DNA from 2 places in the Psychrobacillus sp. FSL H8-0483 genome. Region 2 is predicted to be linked to the other one. Evidence: a T-box and tRNA genes for the amino acid it is inferred to sense, from the RefSeq annotation. Region 2 holds a T-box; the other holds one or more tRNA genes.
What was found. The T-box of region 2 lies ahead of thrS (threonine--tRNA ligase). A T-box ahead of a tRNA ligase gene usually reads a tRNA of that ligase, here a tRNA-Thr.

Region 1 (7,063 bases), 510 kb from region 2:
AGAAGTAACAGGCCCCTTTTGATTTCAAGAATATTTTCAATACTTCGAGAGACTAACAATTGGGGGTAAATTAACTAGGCTTTGAAGTAATTACTTACCACCCAATGGGACGAAATTCAAGCTGGCTAGTGGCTGCCCCAATAGGAGCAGAAACTCAATAACCTCTTCTTTTCCTACTTCTTCAGCAAGTTGCTTTAATGATTTTATCTTACCATGCGGATTTTGTACTTGCTTACAGAATCTTAAAATTTATCTCTGAATTCTTTCGCTTTTTCCTTATGTGCTTGATTAGCCTTTGCACTACCAAATTCTGTTGAAAACTCGGAGTCCTGTTTACTAGAATTAAATCCCTTTTTGTTCTTTTGCTGCGGATCATTTTTCTTTGTTCTTTTTGCCATAAAAATATCCCTCCTTCTTGTATTTTATTATGAGGAGAGAAAATGATAATATTCATGTACTAAAACAATATATGTTTCTCAGAAATTATTGAACAACTGTGGCATTAATTCCAATAAAGGGTATGTCGAAACCATCCACTAAAATAGAAGCCATCTGACCACAAGCTGATCACATTATCAATTCAGAAAGATTGATTATCAATCAAGAGGACCGATATGTAGATATTCCACTTCTCGAACAAACTGCTGATTAAGAAACGCTCAAATAAAAGAGCATCCTGCAGTCGGAACAAAACAAAAATATCTAAATCAGTTTAGAACTTTATAAACTCAATTAGCTGGTATGAAAATTGATAAGAAAGCCGACGAAGAAGATCCATTACTTGAAATATTAAAAGGTTAATAATCATAATATGATTTAACGTGACTGGTGATAAAACTAATCACGTTTTTTTATATTACTAATTATCATACAGGGGGAATTTTCACATTGGCTAATCTTAATACTGTGTCAGAAGTAACTACTTTATTCGAAACTTATTTTCCATCAGGCCTCAAATACAACTCAGCATTAACACAAATCACAGGTCCTCGCGCATTACCACTTGGAGAAACAAACGCAATGCGACTTGGAGAACAGTTGCAATTCTTAGGCGCTTTTCACAACAAAGTTCCAGATACTAATACTGCACGTCAAGGCCGTATTAAAACAGAGATCGAAACATTAATAAGTATCCTTCAATCAGAGGGTTACATGACTGGCGATAATTTGCCGAATAGTAATTTTTTAAATGAGTCTTTCTTAATTATGGGTCTTGCCATTATTAAAAGTGGTACAGCTTACGCGAAGTTGAGCTCGACGAACCAAACTCACGTGAACAATGGTTTAACTGCTTTGGTATCGAAAGCAAAATCGATTCTTGCTGATTATTATCTTCCAGGTGGCTTGTGGGGTAACCGAGTTCCAACAACTTATTCAGAATACCAAACTGGTAATTCAATTAAAGTTCCTCTAATGAGTCTTAATGGTACAGCTATCTTAATTGGTGCTTTAGGTATGTACGAAAACTTAGTAGCTAAATCTTCTGCTTCATCTACCCATCTGATTAACTATTCAAATGCTCTTTTAGGATTCGAAAACAAAATTAATAACGGTGGTTACTTTGTAATTGGTGGAGGTCTAACTGCACCTCGACGGTTATTCGGTTCAACTGGTTATAACTCAGTAGTAGGCCAATCTTTACTTTTAGCTTACCGTGGATTATCGCTGAAAAAATTTACTGTAACTCCAGTATCTACTAATAAGTATCAAGCAGCAGGTGAACGTATTGCTTCATACTACGAAAACTTGATTGATACTAAGAATATTCGATTAGACGAATTCCACAATTCTAAAGGCGATCCAGTAACTCAATCGATTCTTGATGGCGCTCTCGCTGTTGTTGATACAGCAAACTTTACACCAGACCCGAAACCTGCTTCTGAGCAAGCTCGATATGATGAAGCTATTGGTTTAATGGGTCCAGCACATAGACAATCATCAGTATATCTTTACTCATTAGCATGGGGTGCGCCTCAATCATTCTTTGCAAAACTTGACAAACACATTGTTAAAACTGGTGAAGCTAATCCTAGTTTACCAGGGGTTTCAGCAATGCGTGCAGCCATGAATGCTCCTGGTCCTACTAATTCTCACGATGCGGCTTCAGGTCGTGTGTTAACAGGTTTTGCTGCGTTTATGATGCGTGGTATTGAGATCGTTACTGATGGTCATTAATCTGGCCATAACTTCAAAAAATCAATTGACTCGTGATTATTTATTTCACGGTGCAAGTTATACAAAAGTTGAAAGAGTTTTTTCTAACTTAAATCTTCTCCTTTGATACGAGAAGAATAATCTTGAAGTTGCTTATCCATCCTAATTTCTCCTTGAGTGCTCTTTGTAGCTGCAATCTTCTCCTTGTAGTACCTCAATGTCTCAGTTCTTAAATTTCTTATCAAGCAATCTCTCTCAAACTTCTGAAAAGCTTCTTCATCAGAAATTTTTAATTTATTCATACTCAACTCTTTTGTTGATAAGCTCTTACTTCTTCTAGACATCCTATTTCCCCTATGTACGGGATTCAAAGCACGGGATTTTAGCTTATTTCAGTCCTCTTATTTAGACAACAAAAAAGACCTCTAACAAGTAGTTAGAAGTCTTGATATATATGACTTTAAGTCATAATTTTTATACCGGTGGTCGGGGTCGAACCGACACATCCAGAGGATACGGGATTTTGAGTCCCGCGCGTCTGCCAATTCCGCCACACCGGCAAAAATACTAGGCAGTTATTTAAAAATTGGAGGCGGCAACCGGATTTGAACCGGTGATAAAGGTGTTGCAGACCTGTGCCTTACCACTTGGCTATGCCGCCATATAAATTGGAGCGGAAGACGAGGTTCGAACTCGCGACCCCCACCTTGGCAAGGTGGTGTTCTACCACTGAACTACTTCCGCAAATAAACTGGGGTACCTGGATTCGAACCAGGGCATGACGGAATCAAAATCCGTTGCCTTACCGCTTGGCTATACCCCAATGGGGCGACTGATGGGAATTGAACCCACGAATGCCGGAATCACAATCCGGTGCGTTAACCACTTCGCCACAACCGCCACAAATAAAAAAAGAGTTAACAAATTAGGAATATGGGGCGACTGATGGGAATTGAACCCACGAATGTCGGAATCACAATCCGATGCGTTAACCACTTCGCCACAACCGCCATTATTCAAGTTAACTTTATAGTTGGCAGGGGCAGTAGGAATCGAACCCACATCAAAGGTTTTGGAGACCTCTATTCTACCGTTAAACTATGCCCCTAAAATAAAAACTGGTGGAGGGGGACGGATTCGAACCGCCGAACCCTAAGGAGCGGATTTACAGTCCGCCGCGTTTAGCCACTTCGCTACCCCTCCACTAAACAGTGGTGCCGAAAAGAGGACTTGAACCCCCAACCTACTGATTACAAGTCAGTTGCTCTACCAATTGAGCTATTTCGGCGTATATATGGTGGCTCAGGACGGAATCGAACCGCCGACACAAGGATTTTCAGTCCTTTGCTCTACCGACTGAGCTACTGAGCCACATATGTATTTTTTTAAAAATGGCGGTCCCGACCGGGATCGAACCGGCGATCTCCTGCGTGACAGGCAGGCATGTTAACCGCTACACCACGGGACCATTTGGTTGCGGGGACAGGATTTGAACCTGTGACCTTCGGGTTATGAGCCCGACGAGCTACCGAACTGCTCCACCCCGCGATAATAATATAATGAACTTTTTAAAATAATGGTGGAGGATGACGGGCTCGAACCGCCGACCCTCTGCTTGTAAGGCAGATGCTCTCCCAGCTGAGCTAATCCTCCAAAATGCTGGTTTTATTCTTTTGAAAAATAAATGGTGACCCCTACGGGATTCGAACCCGTGTTACCGCCGTGAAAGGGCGGTGTCTTAACCGCTTGACCAAGGGGCCATTATATAGTAATGAAAGTTATCTGGCGGAGAGCAAGGGATTTGAACCCTTGAGACAGTGTTACCCGCCTACACGATTTCCAATCGTGCTCCTTCGGCCACTCGGACAGCTCTCCAAAAATGGCTCCGAAGGTAGGACTCGAACCTACGACCAATCGATTAACAGTCGATTGCTCTACCACTGAGCTACTTCGGAATGTTGTTATGCCCAGCGACGTCCTACTCTTGCAGGGGGAAACCCCCAACTACCATCGGCGATGAAGAGCTTAACTTCCGTGTTCGGTATGGGAACGGGTGTGACCTCTTCTCCATCATCACTAGACATATTAACTTGAAAGACAAGATTTATTATATCATAACTATAACTTTATTGCAATAGTTTTTTTAAAAAATCTTTTTTATTCTTTCAAAACTGGATAAAAGACATTGAATTATTCAAATTCTATTTTGGTTAAGTCCTCGATCGATTAGTATTCGTCAGCTGCACGTGTCACCACGCTTCCACCCCGAACCTATCTACCTCATCGTCTTTGAGGGATCTTACTTACTTGCGTAATGGGAAATCTCATCTTGAGGGGGGCTTCGTGCTTAGATGCTTTCAGCACTTATCCCGTCCACACATAGCTACCCAGCGATGCTCTTGGCAGAACAACTGGTACACCAGCGGTGTGTCCATCCCGGTCCTCTCGTACTAAGGACAGCTCCTCTCAAATTTCCTACGCCCACGACGGATAGGGACCGAACTGTCTCACGACGTTCTGAACCCAGCTCGCGTACCGCTTTAATGGGCGAACAGCCCAACCCTTGGGACCGACTACAGCCCCAGGATGCGATGAGCCGACATCGAGGTGCCAAACCTCCCCGTCGATGTGGACTCTTGGGGGAGATAAGCCTGTTATCCCCGGGGTAGCTTTTATCCGTTGAGCGATGGCCCTTCCATGCGGAACCACCGGATCACTAAGCCCGTCTTTCGACCCTGCTCGACTTGTAGGTCTCGCAGTCAAGCTCCCTTCTGCCTTTACACTCTTCGAATGATTTCCAACCATTCTGAGGGAACCTTTGGGCGCCTCCGTTACACTTTAGGAGGCGACCGCCCCAGTCAAACTACCCGCCTGACACTGTCTCCTACCCGGGTTACGGGTATGGGTTAGAATTTCAATACAACCAGGGCAGTATCCCACCGACGCCTCCTCCGAAGCTGGCGCTCCGGGCTCTAAGGCTCCTGCCTATCCTGTACAAGTTGCACCAAAATTCAATATCAAGCTATAGTAAAGCTCCACGGGGTCTTTCCGTCCTGTCGCGGGTAACCTGCATCTTCACAGGTACTATAATTTCACCGAGTCTCTCGTTGAGACAGTGCCCAGATCGTTACGCCTTTCGTGCGGGTCGGAACTTACCCGACAAGGAATTTCGCTACCTTAGGACCGTTATAGTTACGGCCGCCGTTTACTGGGGCTTCAATTCGCACCTTCGCTTGCGCTAAGCACTCCTCTTAACCTTCCAGCACCGGGCAGGCGTCAGCCCCTATACTTCACCTTACGGTTTTGCAGAGACCTGTGTTTTTGCTAAACAGTCGCCTGGGCCTATTCACTGCGGCTCTTCTAGGCTATTCACCCAAAAGAGCACCCCTTCTCCCGAAGTTACGGGGTCATTTTGCCGAGTTCCTTAACGAGAGTTCTCTCGCTCACCTTAGGATTCTCTCCTCGACTACCTGTGTCGGTTTGCGGTACGGGCACCTATCACCTCGCTAGAGGCTTTTCTTGGCAGTGTGAAATCAGGAACTTCGGACTAAGTCCTCGCCATCACAGCTCAATGTTATAGAATGCGGATTTTCCTACATTCACACCTTACTGCTTGGACGTGCATAACCAACAGCACGCTTACCCTATCCTTCTGCGTCCCCCCATTACTCAAACGGTGGTTTGGTGGTACAGGAATATCAACCTGTTGTCCATCGTCTACGCCTATCGGCCTCGACTTAGGTCCCGACTAACCCTGAGCGGACGAGCCTTCCTCAGGAAACCTTAGTCATACGGTGGACGGGATTCTCACCCGTCTTTCGCTACTCATACCGGCATTCTCACTTCTAAGCGCTCCACCAGTCCTTCCGGTCTGACTTCAACGCCCTTAGAACGCTCTCCTACCACTGATACCAAAGGTATCAATCCACAGCTTCGGTGATTTGTTTAGCCCCGATACATTTTCGGCGCAGCGTCACTCGACCAGTGAGCTATTACGCACTCTTTAAATGATGGCTGCTTCTAAGCCAACATCCTGGTTGTCTAAGCAACGCCACATCCTTTTCCACTTAACAAATACTTTGGGACCTTAGCTGGTGGTCTGGGCTGTTTCCCTCTTGACTACGGATCTTATCACTCGCAGTCTGACTCCCAAACATAAATCATTGGCATTCGGAGTTTGTCTGAATTCGGTAACCCGGGATGGGCCCCTAGTCCAAACAGTGCTCTACCTCCAAGATTCTTAACGTTTGAGGCTAGCCCTAAAGCTATTTCGGAGAGAACCAGCTATCTCCAGGTTCGATTGGAATTTCTCCGCTACCCACACCTCATCCCCGCACTTTTCAACGTGCGTGGGTTCGGACCTCCAGTAAGTGTTACCTTACCTTCATCCTGGACATGGGTAGATCACCTGGTTTCGGGTCTACGACCACATACTCATTCGCCCTATTCAGACTCGCTTTCGCTGCGGCTCCGTCTTCTCAACTTAACCTTGCATGTAATCGTAACTCGCCGGTTCATTCTACAAAAGGCACGCTATCACCCATTAACGGGCTCTAACTACTTGTAGGCACACGGTTTCAGGATCTATTTCACTCCCCTTCCGGGGTGCTTTTCACCTTTCCCTCACGGTACTGGTTCACTATCGGTCACTAGGTAGTATTTAGCCTTGGGAGATGGTCCTCCCAGATTCCGACGGAATTTCACGTGTTCCGCCGTACTCAGGATACACTCAAGAGAGAATGAACTTTTGACTACGGGGCTTTTACCCTATCCTGCGGACCTTTCCAGATCGCTTCGTCTAGCTCATTCCTTTGTAACTCTATGTAGAGTGTCCTACAACCCCAAGAGGCAAGCCTCTTGGTTTGGGCTATTCCCGTTTCGCTCGCCGCTACTCAGGGAATCGATTTTT
Region 2 (9,838 bases):
CAAGAAAGAATCTTGGCAAATTAAAATCATACAACCGCCTGATAATCCAGGTAACCTTGAAAGGAGCAGAACCGATGAAGTACAAAATTATGGAGAAAGAAAGTTTTCAAGTTGTTGGTGTGAAAAGAACGTACAATTGCAAAAATGGGGAAAATACACAAGGTATCCCTGTATTCTGGGATGAAGTGAACACAGATGGTACAGATGATTTATTATGCCAACTAAACAATGGCGAAATTAAAGGTGTGCTAGGAGTTTGCGTTGCAGACGAGGATTATAAAGAGAACAGCCTGATTGATTATTGGATTGGGGCAAATCATGTAGGTGACGTACCAGAAAATTTATTAGCAATGGAAATACCTGCATCGAAATGGGTAGTATTCGAAGTACATGGTCCGATGCCTCATGCAATGCAAGACACATGGAAACAAATTTTCTCTGAATGGTTCCCGTCGAACTCCTACGAGCATGCAGGAACACCAGAATTAGAAGTGTATTCTAACGAAAATCCGTCTAATCCGGATTATTATTCGGAAATTTGGATTCCGATTAAATAGAATGGACAACCGACGAGTAATTAAATTACTCCTCGGTTGTTTTGTATTTATAATCCGATTTTATTCGGGTATTATCCGATAGTATTGCTTTATTATCCGATGATGACCAGTTATTATCCGATTCTATTGTTTTATTATCCGATTATGACTAGTTATTATCCGATTGTCGATTAATTGGCTAGATTTAATTGCCAGGAAACTCCGAACTTATCTTGTACCCAACCGAATTTTTTACTGAAAGGATATTTGTCTAAAGGCATTAATAGTTGTCCACCTTCCGAAAGCTTTGCATAGGCGTCATCAAGTTCTTCTTCCGAATCACAATCCACAAATAAAGATATCGATGGGGTAAACGTGAATGCATGCTGGACGAAACTATCTGTGCATATAAATTCTTGTCCATTAATCGAAAATGTTGCTAGTGAAACTTCTCCTTCTTTTCCAGGTTCGCCTGCACCATAACGAGCAAGACGAATTATTTCTGAATCCTTGAAAATTGATGTGTAGAAATTGATTGCTTCTTCAGCTTTTCCTTCGAACATTAAAAATGGGGTAATTTTAGTCATATTACTCACCTCTTTTTCTTTCCGCTAAATAATTGTCTAATTGATCAAAAGTGCCACCGAAACCTTGTTTCATGTTCTCATGCATCGCTTTAAAAGCTTCTAGTTCTTCCACTGATGCGTTCACTGGAACTCCAACAGCTTTCACAATTGTATGGTTCCCATTATCTTCAAAGATTAATGTATTACGAATTTCTAATGGCCAAGTAGAGCTAAATGGAGCACGAATCGTACGACCTTCCTCATCCGAAAAAGTATTTCGGAAATTCAATTTTTCGGGCTCCTTCATTTCTTCATACACGAATTTACCCCACATTTTTTGTCCATCTGGGGAGGTTTGACTGTAATGAAAGATTCCATCTGGTTGGAACTCAAACTGATGAACCTCCATTCCAAATCCTTTAGGACTCCACCATTTCTCTAAATGCTCAGCTTCTGTCTACATCTTATACACAACATCACGCGGTGCTTTAAACTCTCGAGTCAATATTAATTCATATTCAATTCCCATTCGTGCACCTCCCATTTTTTATCTCATTTTACCATAACTATCTAAATAACCCCTCTATATTGGACATGAAAAAACATCGCTCTAGCTAGAAAGATACAATCTTCATTATGGCCATACAACTTATCCACATGTGCAAAATTAAAAAATTCTCGTTTATACGTTTTTTTACGTTAACCTTTTTAAATTTTCTCCTTTTATGCTACTGTTTTTATATGAAAAAAATCATTCCTCTTCTATTTTTACTGATCATTGTATTCATTTCATCCGGACAAACATCAGAACAGCAGTCACTTGTAGCAACATTGGAAAAAGCCTTACCAAATAAACCGCTAGAATCTTTCCTTTCCATATTTCAAATTCCTTACTGGGGCATTTTAGTTTCTATTGAAGAACGTGGCTACTATCGGTTTGTTGAATTTTTAATTCGAAAGGGTACTCACTTTTTTTATTTTGGACTAATTGCACTTGCTATTTACGCCGCATTACCAAAATTCAAATTTAGGGTACTGACTGCAACTATCATTACAATGCTATTTGCCATTGCTGATGAGTTCCACCAATCGTTAACAAGTGGTCGAACAGCGACTGCTCAAGATGTTATGCTCGATACAGCTGGGGCGATAACAGCACTTTTGCTACTGACATGTATACAATGGATAAAACAAAGAAAATCCGCTAAGGGATAAACCTTTAGTGGATTTTCTAAACTAATGAAACATCTTTATTACGTGAGAATTTATTGAATAGTGAACGAATAGGTGAATGATAAATGGCATATTTATCGTTAACCCTAGTTAAGTAAGTACACCTAATTCAAAAACAATACCATATGGTCTTCATCGTAGTATGTATCTGCCACTTTTAAAGCTTTTTCTTCTACGCCAAAAACTTTAAATCCTAACTGTGTATAAAGATTCTTTGCTGCTTCATTGCTAGATACTACGGACAAATTAAGTTTCTCCATACCTTCTAGCCTTTTAGCTTGATGAATTGCTTCTTTAAGGACAGCTTTCCCAACGCCTTTACCCCGAACTTGAGGACTCACGTACATCGCTAGAATGTTTGCTCGATGTTTCATTTTTAAGCTACTCTCTTGTGACAGTGTAACCATCCCAACTAGTTTGTCTTGATCAAATGCTCCAATTGTATAGTTTCCTTCCGTTTGAAGATTATTTGCAACTCGTTCAATTGGATTGTTTCTTTGAACTGCTTCCTCGTAGCTTGTACCAAATGCTTCTGGACTTTGCTGTAAAGCCTCTAATCTTAATTCCCAATAAGCACTAGCATCGTGCGGAGTTAATAATTTTATTTTCATATCTTACTCCTCCATAAAATAGTTTTCATTACATACCTGATGTGCATATAAAACAAAATCTCGACATTCTTCTGCTCTCCTTACATCGCTCTCATAGAAGGACTTTGAACTTATTTCCGTTCGGATTCGATTCCCTTCTTTTAACAAGGGGTGCCATCTTTCCGGTAGCATTTTTAAGCATTCTACTACTGCTCCGTCTTTCGACAAAATCTGTTGTTGTTCAAGTGAGCAAATGATTCTACAAATTGTAGTAGTTGTGAATTCGATCATCTCATCGGATAAAAAGTTACTTACATCTTTTGTATGATTGAACCAATAACGATTGATATTATAGTTCAACGTTTTCAAGACGTCTTCCCATTTAGTAGGGATATCCAATTCACCAATCGGTGTCCCTTGCAAAGTAATTCCACGCTGTTTTAATACCCACCAAGTAATATGATTAACATCCCAATGCCCTATACTTAGATTTCCTTCTGCACAATATGGATACGGTGAAAGCTCCTCATTGGTTTTCCCTAAAGAGTCAACTTGAACATATACCCCATCCATTCGACACCCATAATTAGATTTACACATTTGGGAATGAATCCCCTTCATGATCTCCAATTCTTGATCATTAACAGGCCTCTTCAGTAAAACAATAAAATCGATATCACTTTTCTCTTCGTTAAAAGCCCCTAAAGCAATGGACCCGTAAATATAAACACCTTCTATTAATCTATCAGATAAGTTTACATTTAATGCTTGTAAATACGTTTGCATAAAACGATTAACACTAACCGGTAATGAGTTTTTCAGATTACTCAACTCCTAACTAATTTTCATCTTCCACTAGATATGTTCAAATTATGTCACAGTATTCGAAACATCGACTAAACATGACAACTAACACTATTGCTTATGTAATGGGTAGTGTACATTAGCGCTTATAGATGACCTATTTACGTTAAAACAAATGAAGGAGATTTTTTAACTATGAATAAGAAAATTGCTTGGATTACTGATACCGCTGCCTTATTAGATGAGTCTTTTATTCAGAAACATAACATACATGTTTTACCATTAAATATCGTGTTTGCTGAAGGCGCTTTCAGAGAAACTGTTGATATGACACACGATGAGTTTTATGACAAATTACGAGTTGCAAAAGATCATCCAAAAACCTCTCAGCCTACTATAGGAGAGATGGTCGTGCTTTACGAAGACCTAAAAGCAAATGGCTATGATTGTGCGGTAGCCATCCATGTATCTAGCGATTTATCTGGTACATATCATAGTTCGCAAACCGCTTCTCAAATGGCTAATTTCAAAGTCTATTCCATTGATTCGAAAATCGGCTCGTTCCCGATGGTCAAAATGATTGAAGTAGGAAAAGAACTTATCGAAAAGGGTCATAACGTAGAAGATGTGGTTGAGCATATAAATAAAATGACAGAGAACTCTGAGTTATCCTTCATTCCATCAAGCCTAAACCAATTGCATAAAAGTGGTCGCGTATCGGGTACGAAAGCATTCTTAAGTAACTTATTAAACATCAAAGTCGTTATCTCTTTTGATAACGGAAAAGTAGTTATGAAAGAAAAGGTCCGTGCTGATAAAAAAGCAAAGAAATATGTGACTGATTTACTTCGCGACGACATGAAAAAGGCTGATATTCCAGAGGTCGCAGTCATTAATTGCAATAACACAAAAGACGCTGAAAGCTGGAGAGATGAGCTATTGCAAGAATTTCCAAAGCTAAAAGTTCTAGTCATCCCACTTAGCGCTTGCGTAGGGGTACACGCTGGTGAGGGTACAACTGGCCTAAGCTGGGTGAGATACTAGCCAAATATTTATTAAGAAGAGTACAGGTTTAAACGTACTCTTCTTTTAATATAGAGCAGACTGCTGCATCACAGTAACGGCCTTTCTCAAAGGATGATTCCCTCAAATTACCTTCATATATAAATCCAGCTTTTTCGAGCGTCATTTTAGAGGCTGTGTTTTGAGGGTCATAAAAAGCTTCAATTCGATACAGCCCCATCATTTCAAATCCATATGGTAGTACAACCTTTAATACTTCCGACATGACCCCTTTCTGCCAATATTCAGGTGTCACTTCAAACCCTATTTCTGCTTTAGAATGCTCTTTTTCCCAGTTGTGAAAACCACAGCTGCCGATTATTTTATTATCACTTTTTGTCGCAATTCCCCATCGAATACCTTCCTGTTCAGCAAAGCGTTTTTGCCAGTTTTCAATTAATCGAGTCGCTTCACTAATATCCTTAAATGTATCCAAATCATAATACTTTGTTACTTCGTCATGTGAAAAATATTGAAACACTTCATTCGCATCGCTTACTTCTATGCGGCGCAGTAGAAAACGCTCTGTTTCTAAGTGTGGAAATTTTTTTAGTAAGGTAGCATTCTTCTTTTCATATACAAATAGTACGATAGATTGAGCAATTGCAAAAACTCCTATCACTATATTTATTATGATGGACACCCACACATGAGTAGCAACTTTTCCATTCCCAATTGGTCCCACTCTCGGTTGATACATGTCATATATCGCCCAACTATTTCCTGCTATCACAGCAACCCCTATAAATAAAAGGAACCACTTTCTCACAAAATCCCCCCCCATTAGTTTGATTCGTTAAGGATGGTGAAAAATCCTTTTCAAAATCATAAATTAGAGGGCGATCCTTTATTTGATTAAACCCTTTTTTCAACTTTTAAATGCTCAATTAATTCACTCATGTTCATTTCCCCAATACTACCTCCTTTATGTTTTCTCACAGAGACCACATCCTTTTCCATTTCTTGATCTCCCACAATCAGCATATACGGATGCTTTTGGAGTGAGCCTTCTCGAATTTTCAAGCCGATTTTCTCCACTCGATTATCGATTTCTACTCGATATCCATCTTGTTCCAGCTTGCGTTTTACTTCTTCTGCATACGAAACATGCGCATCTGCGATTGGTAAAATTTTCAGTTGAACAGGCGCTAACCAAAGAGGGAAACTCCCTTGGAAATGCTCTAACAGAATAGCTATGAAACGTTCGATAGATCCATAAATCGCTCGGTGAATCATTATTGGTTTTTTCAATTGATTGTCCTCATCAATATATTGACAGTTAAACTTTTCAGGCATTTGGAAATCTAGTTGCACTGTGCCACATTGCCAGCTGCGTCCAAGTGAATCTAAAATATGAAAATCGATTTTCGGTCCGTAGAATGCCCCGTCTCCTTCATTTACTTGATAATCTAGCTGTTTTTTCTTTAATACTGATTCAAGCGCTTGCTCTGCTAGATCCCAGACTTCGACCGAACCCATGAAATCTGCTGGTCGAGTGGAAAGCTCTATTTTGTAACTAAAACCAAATTCTGAATAAAATTCATCTACTAAATCGAGCACTTTATCTATTTCACTTTCGATTTGATCTTCCCTCACGAAAAGATGCGCATCATCCTGTGTAAATGCACGAACTCTTAAAAGGCCATTTAACGATCCAGATAACTCATGACGGTGAACTAAGCCAAGCTCTGCATAACGAACAGGCAACTCTCTATAACTTCTTCTTTTACTGTTGAAAATGAGTACTGCACCTGGGCAATTCATTGGTTTAATCGCATATTTTTGTTCATCCACATTGGAGAAATACATATTTTCATGGTAATGATCCCAGTGTCCTGACTTCTCCCAAAGCTCTTGCTTCATCATGATTGGAGTTTTAATTTCTTGGTATCCTGCTCTTTGATGCTTTATTCTCCATAGATTTTCAAGCTCGTTTCGTAACACCATACCCTTTGGCAAATAAAATGGCATTCCCGGTGCTTCCTCCATCGACATAAATAACTCTAATTGTTGACCCAACTTTTGATGACTTACTCTTTCTTCTGCTTTTGCTGACATTTTAATTCCTCCTATTTTTGAAAATCAAATTCGCCTTGGCGTATTTGTGCCTAGATTTTTATCGAGCTTGCTCGATAAATTCCACTAAAAAATCTGTGGCATCCGCCGGAGGCATCAATTTCATTCAGCGGGTCTTGCCTTCCTCGCTGAATGAAATTAAAAAAGACCACACCCATCCCGGTAAAGGGACGAGTGTGGTCGTGGTTCCACCCTAATTTTGCAACACAAAAATGCATTGCGCTCATAAAAGATAACGGTTTTCCCGATTATGGATAATCACAGTTTTGCTTTCCCCATAATAGCTCCAAGGTGGTAAATCATCTTTTTTTCTTCAGGGCTCTCAGCATTTCACCCTGTTCTCTGATAAGAAAATATTAGATAATTCATGTCCTGTTCTTCGCTTATTTACTTTATTTATTTTTAAATACAAAAAGACCACACCCATCCCAGTAAAGGGACGAGTGTGGTCGTGGTTCCACCCTAATTTTGCAACACAAAAAATCGTGCTGCTCTCATAAAAAGATAACGGGTTCTCCCGATTATGGATAATCACAGTTTTGCTTTCCCCATAATAGCTCCCAGGTGGTAAATCATCTATTTCTCTTCAGGGCTCTCAGCATTTCACCCTGTTCTCTGATAAGAAAATATTAGATAATTCATGTCCTGTTCTTCGCTTACTTACTTTATTTATTTTTAAATACAAAAAGACCACACCTATCCCGGTAAAGGGACGAGTGTGGTCGTGGTTCCACCCTAATTTTGCAATACAAAAAATCGTACTGCTCTCATAAAAAGATAACGGTTCTCCCGATTATGGTTAATCACAGTTTCGCTTTCCCCATAATAGCTCCAAGGTGGTAAATCATTCTTTTTTCTTCAGGGCTCTCAGCCATTCACCCTGTTCTCTGATAAGAAATAAATAATGAATCGTGTCCTTTTCTTCGCTTTCAATGCTTTATAAATATTTTTTCTATTATATTCAATAGCTTACGAATAGTCAACTCTTTTTTGCGGGTAACGTGAACAGCCCGATCTTTCCAAACAAATACGATTGTCTTTCTCAATACAACTGCATCGCTTCCAAACTATCGTTTTTATTTCATTATTCTTACTTTTATGAGAGACATTCCATTTTCTAATAGATTATACTTATAGTAATAAATCTTCTACACATAAAGAGGTGCTGTATTGAATTTTATTGCTTGGACGATTATTGCTTGTGAAGTTGGATTTTGGGTCGTTATATTGCTTGGTCTTATTTCTAGATATATTTTTAAACGGGAAAAACTAGGAATTTTCTTTCTTGCCCTTACACCAGTTATTGATTTAGTTTTACTCGCTATTACAGCAATCGATTTATATAATGGAGCAATTGCTACTCTAGCGCATGCAATAGCAGCCGTTTATCTGGGTGTATCCATTGCCTTTGGGAAAAGTATGATTCAATGGGCGGATGAAAAATTTCTGTATTATGTCCAAAAACAAGGATCCAAACCAGTTCGTAAAACAGGAATGGAACATGCTCGTCATACAAAGAAAGGATTTATGCAACATCTCCTTGCCTTTATCATTGGGGGGGTCCTTCTTCTCGCATTAATCTTCTTTATCGATGACTCTTCTCGTTCGGAAGTGTTATGGAATACACTTAGAGTTTGGGGAATAATTCTTGGTATAGACTTTGTTATTACTATCTCTTATTTTATATGGCCTCGACCTGTTAAAACTAAATAATAATCCTCTATAACTAAAAACATGGATAAAGCACTGAGCGTTCCGGAATAGGATGTGCTAATAAAAGAAAACCGGATGAAGATTCACCCTCTTCATCCGGTTTTCTTTATTTTGTAGAAGCGAAAGACAACCCTTTTTCTGCAAGGGCAATTTGAAGTCGATTCATACCATTTTTCCCAATACCATGAAGCTCCATAATCTCAGCTTGCGTAAATTTTGCTAATTGTTCGAAGTTCTCAATACCTACTCCCGCAAGTGCTCGTTGACCTGGTTTCGCAAGTATTTTTTGAAATTCGCTTTGATTTGTCATTGCACTATCTCCTCTTTTGGAGATTATCCCATAATATTATACCCAGAATCTACGTAAACTATTTCTCCCGTTACGCCTCTGGATAGATTACTTAGCAATGCAACTGTCATGTCCCCTACTTCTTCTTGTGTAACATTTCGTTTCAGTGGGGCTGTTTCTTCAATTTTGTGCAGAATTGTATTGAATGAAGAAATTCCTTTTGCAGCAAGTGTTCGAACAGCGCCAGCTGAAATGGCATTTACTCGAACATTATTTTTCCCTAAATCTAACGCTAAGTATTTAACAGAAGCCTCTAAGGATGCTTTGGCAATACCCATTACGTTATATCCTTCTAACACACGCTCTGCTCCTAAATACGTCATCGTAACGATAGAGCCGCCTTCTGTCATGAAAGGTGCTGCTTCACGAGATGCAGCAATAAGTGAATAGGCACTTGTATCTTGTGCAAATGCATAACCATCTCTAGTAGTTTGAATGAAGTCGTTCTTTAAATCTTCCGCATTTGCAAAAGCAACTGAATGGACAACTCCGTGAATCACGCCTACTTCTTTGCCAATCGTTTCGAATGAAGCTTTAATACTATCATCGCTGTTTACATCACACTCTACTACTAATTTTGCTTCATAATTATTATCTACTAATAACTTTTCAATCTTCCCTAACGAACGTTCTTTTCGATAAGTGAAAATTACATTTGCTCCTACTTCAAATAGAGACTTCGCAACTCCCCAAGCAAGACTACGCTCATTCGCAACTCCCATTACTACAATATTTTTATCTTTTAGTTTAATTAAATCTTTCATATGAACCTCCAATTATTATTCGAATATACCGTACCTATTATTAGTACCAGTTACTAATTTTATCATAACATATTTACTTCTTTTTGTACTAACCTCCCTCGTATTTTTGTTATGATTTTTTAAGTGAATGATGTATTATTATGTC

Region 1: it has a tRNA-Thr gene. The T-box ahead of thrS (threonine--tRNA ligase) is inferred to sense a tRNA for this amino acid. The anticodon was not compared.

What each region holds. Positions count from the first base shown of each region.
Region 1 is NZ_CP152052.1:3,345,384-3,352,446, forward strand. Features, by position in the region: gene MHB48_RS16245 (DUF6254 family protein) at 91-249, opposite strand; gene MHB48_RS16250 (hypothetical protein) at 243-398, opposite strand; gene MHB48_RS16255 (hypothetical protein) at 889-2,175, shown strand; gene MHB48_RS16260 (hypothetical protein) at 2,259-2,498, opposite strand; tRNA gene MHB48_RS16265 (tRNA-Leu) at 2,632-2,714, opposite strand; tRNA gene MHB48_RS16270 (tRNA-Cys) at 2,742-2,815, opposite strand; tRNA gene MHB48_RS16275 (tRNA-Gly) at 2,824-2,898, opposite strand; tRNA gene MHB48_RS16280 (tRNA-Gln) at 2,906-2,977, opposite strand; tRNA gene MHB48_RS16285 (tRNA-His) at 2,979-3,054, opposite strand; tRNA gene MHB48_RS16290 (tRNA-His) at 3,089-3,164, opposite strand; tRNA gene MHB48_RS16295 (tRNA-Trp) at 3,189-3,262, opposite strand; tRNA gene MHB48_RS16300 (tRNA-Tyr) at 3,274-3,357, opposite strand; tRNA gene MHB48_RS16305 (tRNA-Thr) at 3,367-3,442, opposite strand; tRNA gene MHB48_RS16310 (tRNA-Phe) at 3,450-3,525, opposite strand; tRNA gene MHB48_RS16315 (tRNA-Asp) at 3,547-3,622, opposite strand; tRNA gene MHB48_RS16320 (tRNA-Met) at 3,626-3,702, opposite strand; tRNA gene MHB48_RS16325 (tRNA-Val) at 3,732-3,807, opposite strand; tRNA gene MHB48_RS16330 (tRNA-Glu) at 3,840-3,914, opposite strand; tRNA gene MHB48_RS16335 (tRNA-Ser) at 3,938-4,029, opposite strand; tRNA gene MHB48_RS16340 (tRNA-Asn) at 4,035-4,109, opposite strand; rRNA gene rrf (5S ribosomal RNA) at 4,120-4,235, opposite strand; rRNA gene MHB48_RS16350 (23S ribosomal RNA) at 4,361-7,063, opposite strand, start outside.
Region 2 is NZ_CP152052.1:3,855,721-3,865,558, forward strand. Features, by position in the region: gene MHB48_RS18865 (AraC family transcriptional regulator) at 1-557, shown strand, start outside; gene MHB48_RS18870 (VOC family protein) at 728-1,132, opposite strand; partial or broken gene MHB48_RS18875 (SRPBCC domain-containing protein) at 1,125-1,547, opposite strand; gene MHB48_RS18880 (VanZ family protein) at 1,844-2,317, shown strand; gene MHB48_RS18885 (GNAT family N-acetyltransferase) at 2,440-2,946, opposite strand; gene MHB48_RS18890 (aminoglycoside adenylyltransferase domain-containing protein) at 2,950-3,756, opposite strand; gene MHB48_RS18895 (DegV family protein) at 3,925-4,773, shown strand; gene MHB48_RS18900 (GNAT family protein) at 4,802-5,560, opposite strand; gene thrS (threonine--tRNA ligase) at 5,647-6,849, opposite strand; T-box leader at 7,031-7,256, opposite strand; T-box leader at 7,300-7,529, opposite strand; T-box leader at 7,573-7,800, opposite strand; gene MHB48_RS18910 (2TM domain-containing protein) at 8,038-8,580, shown strand; gene MHB48_RS18915 (DNA-binding protein) at 8,687-8,890, opposite strand; gene fabI (enoyl-ACP reductase FabI) at 8,914-9,693, opposite strand.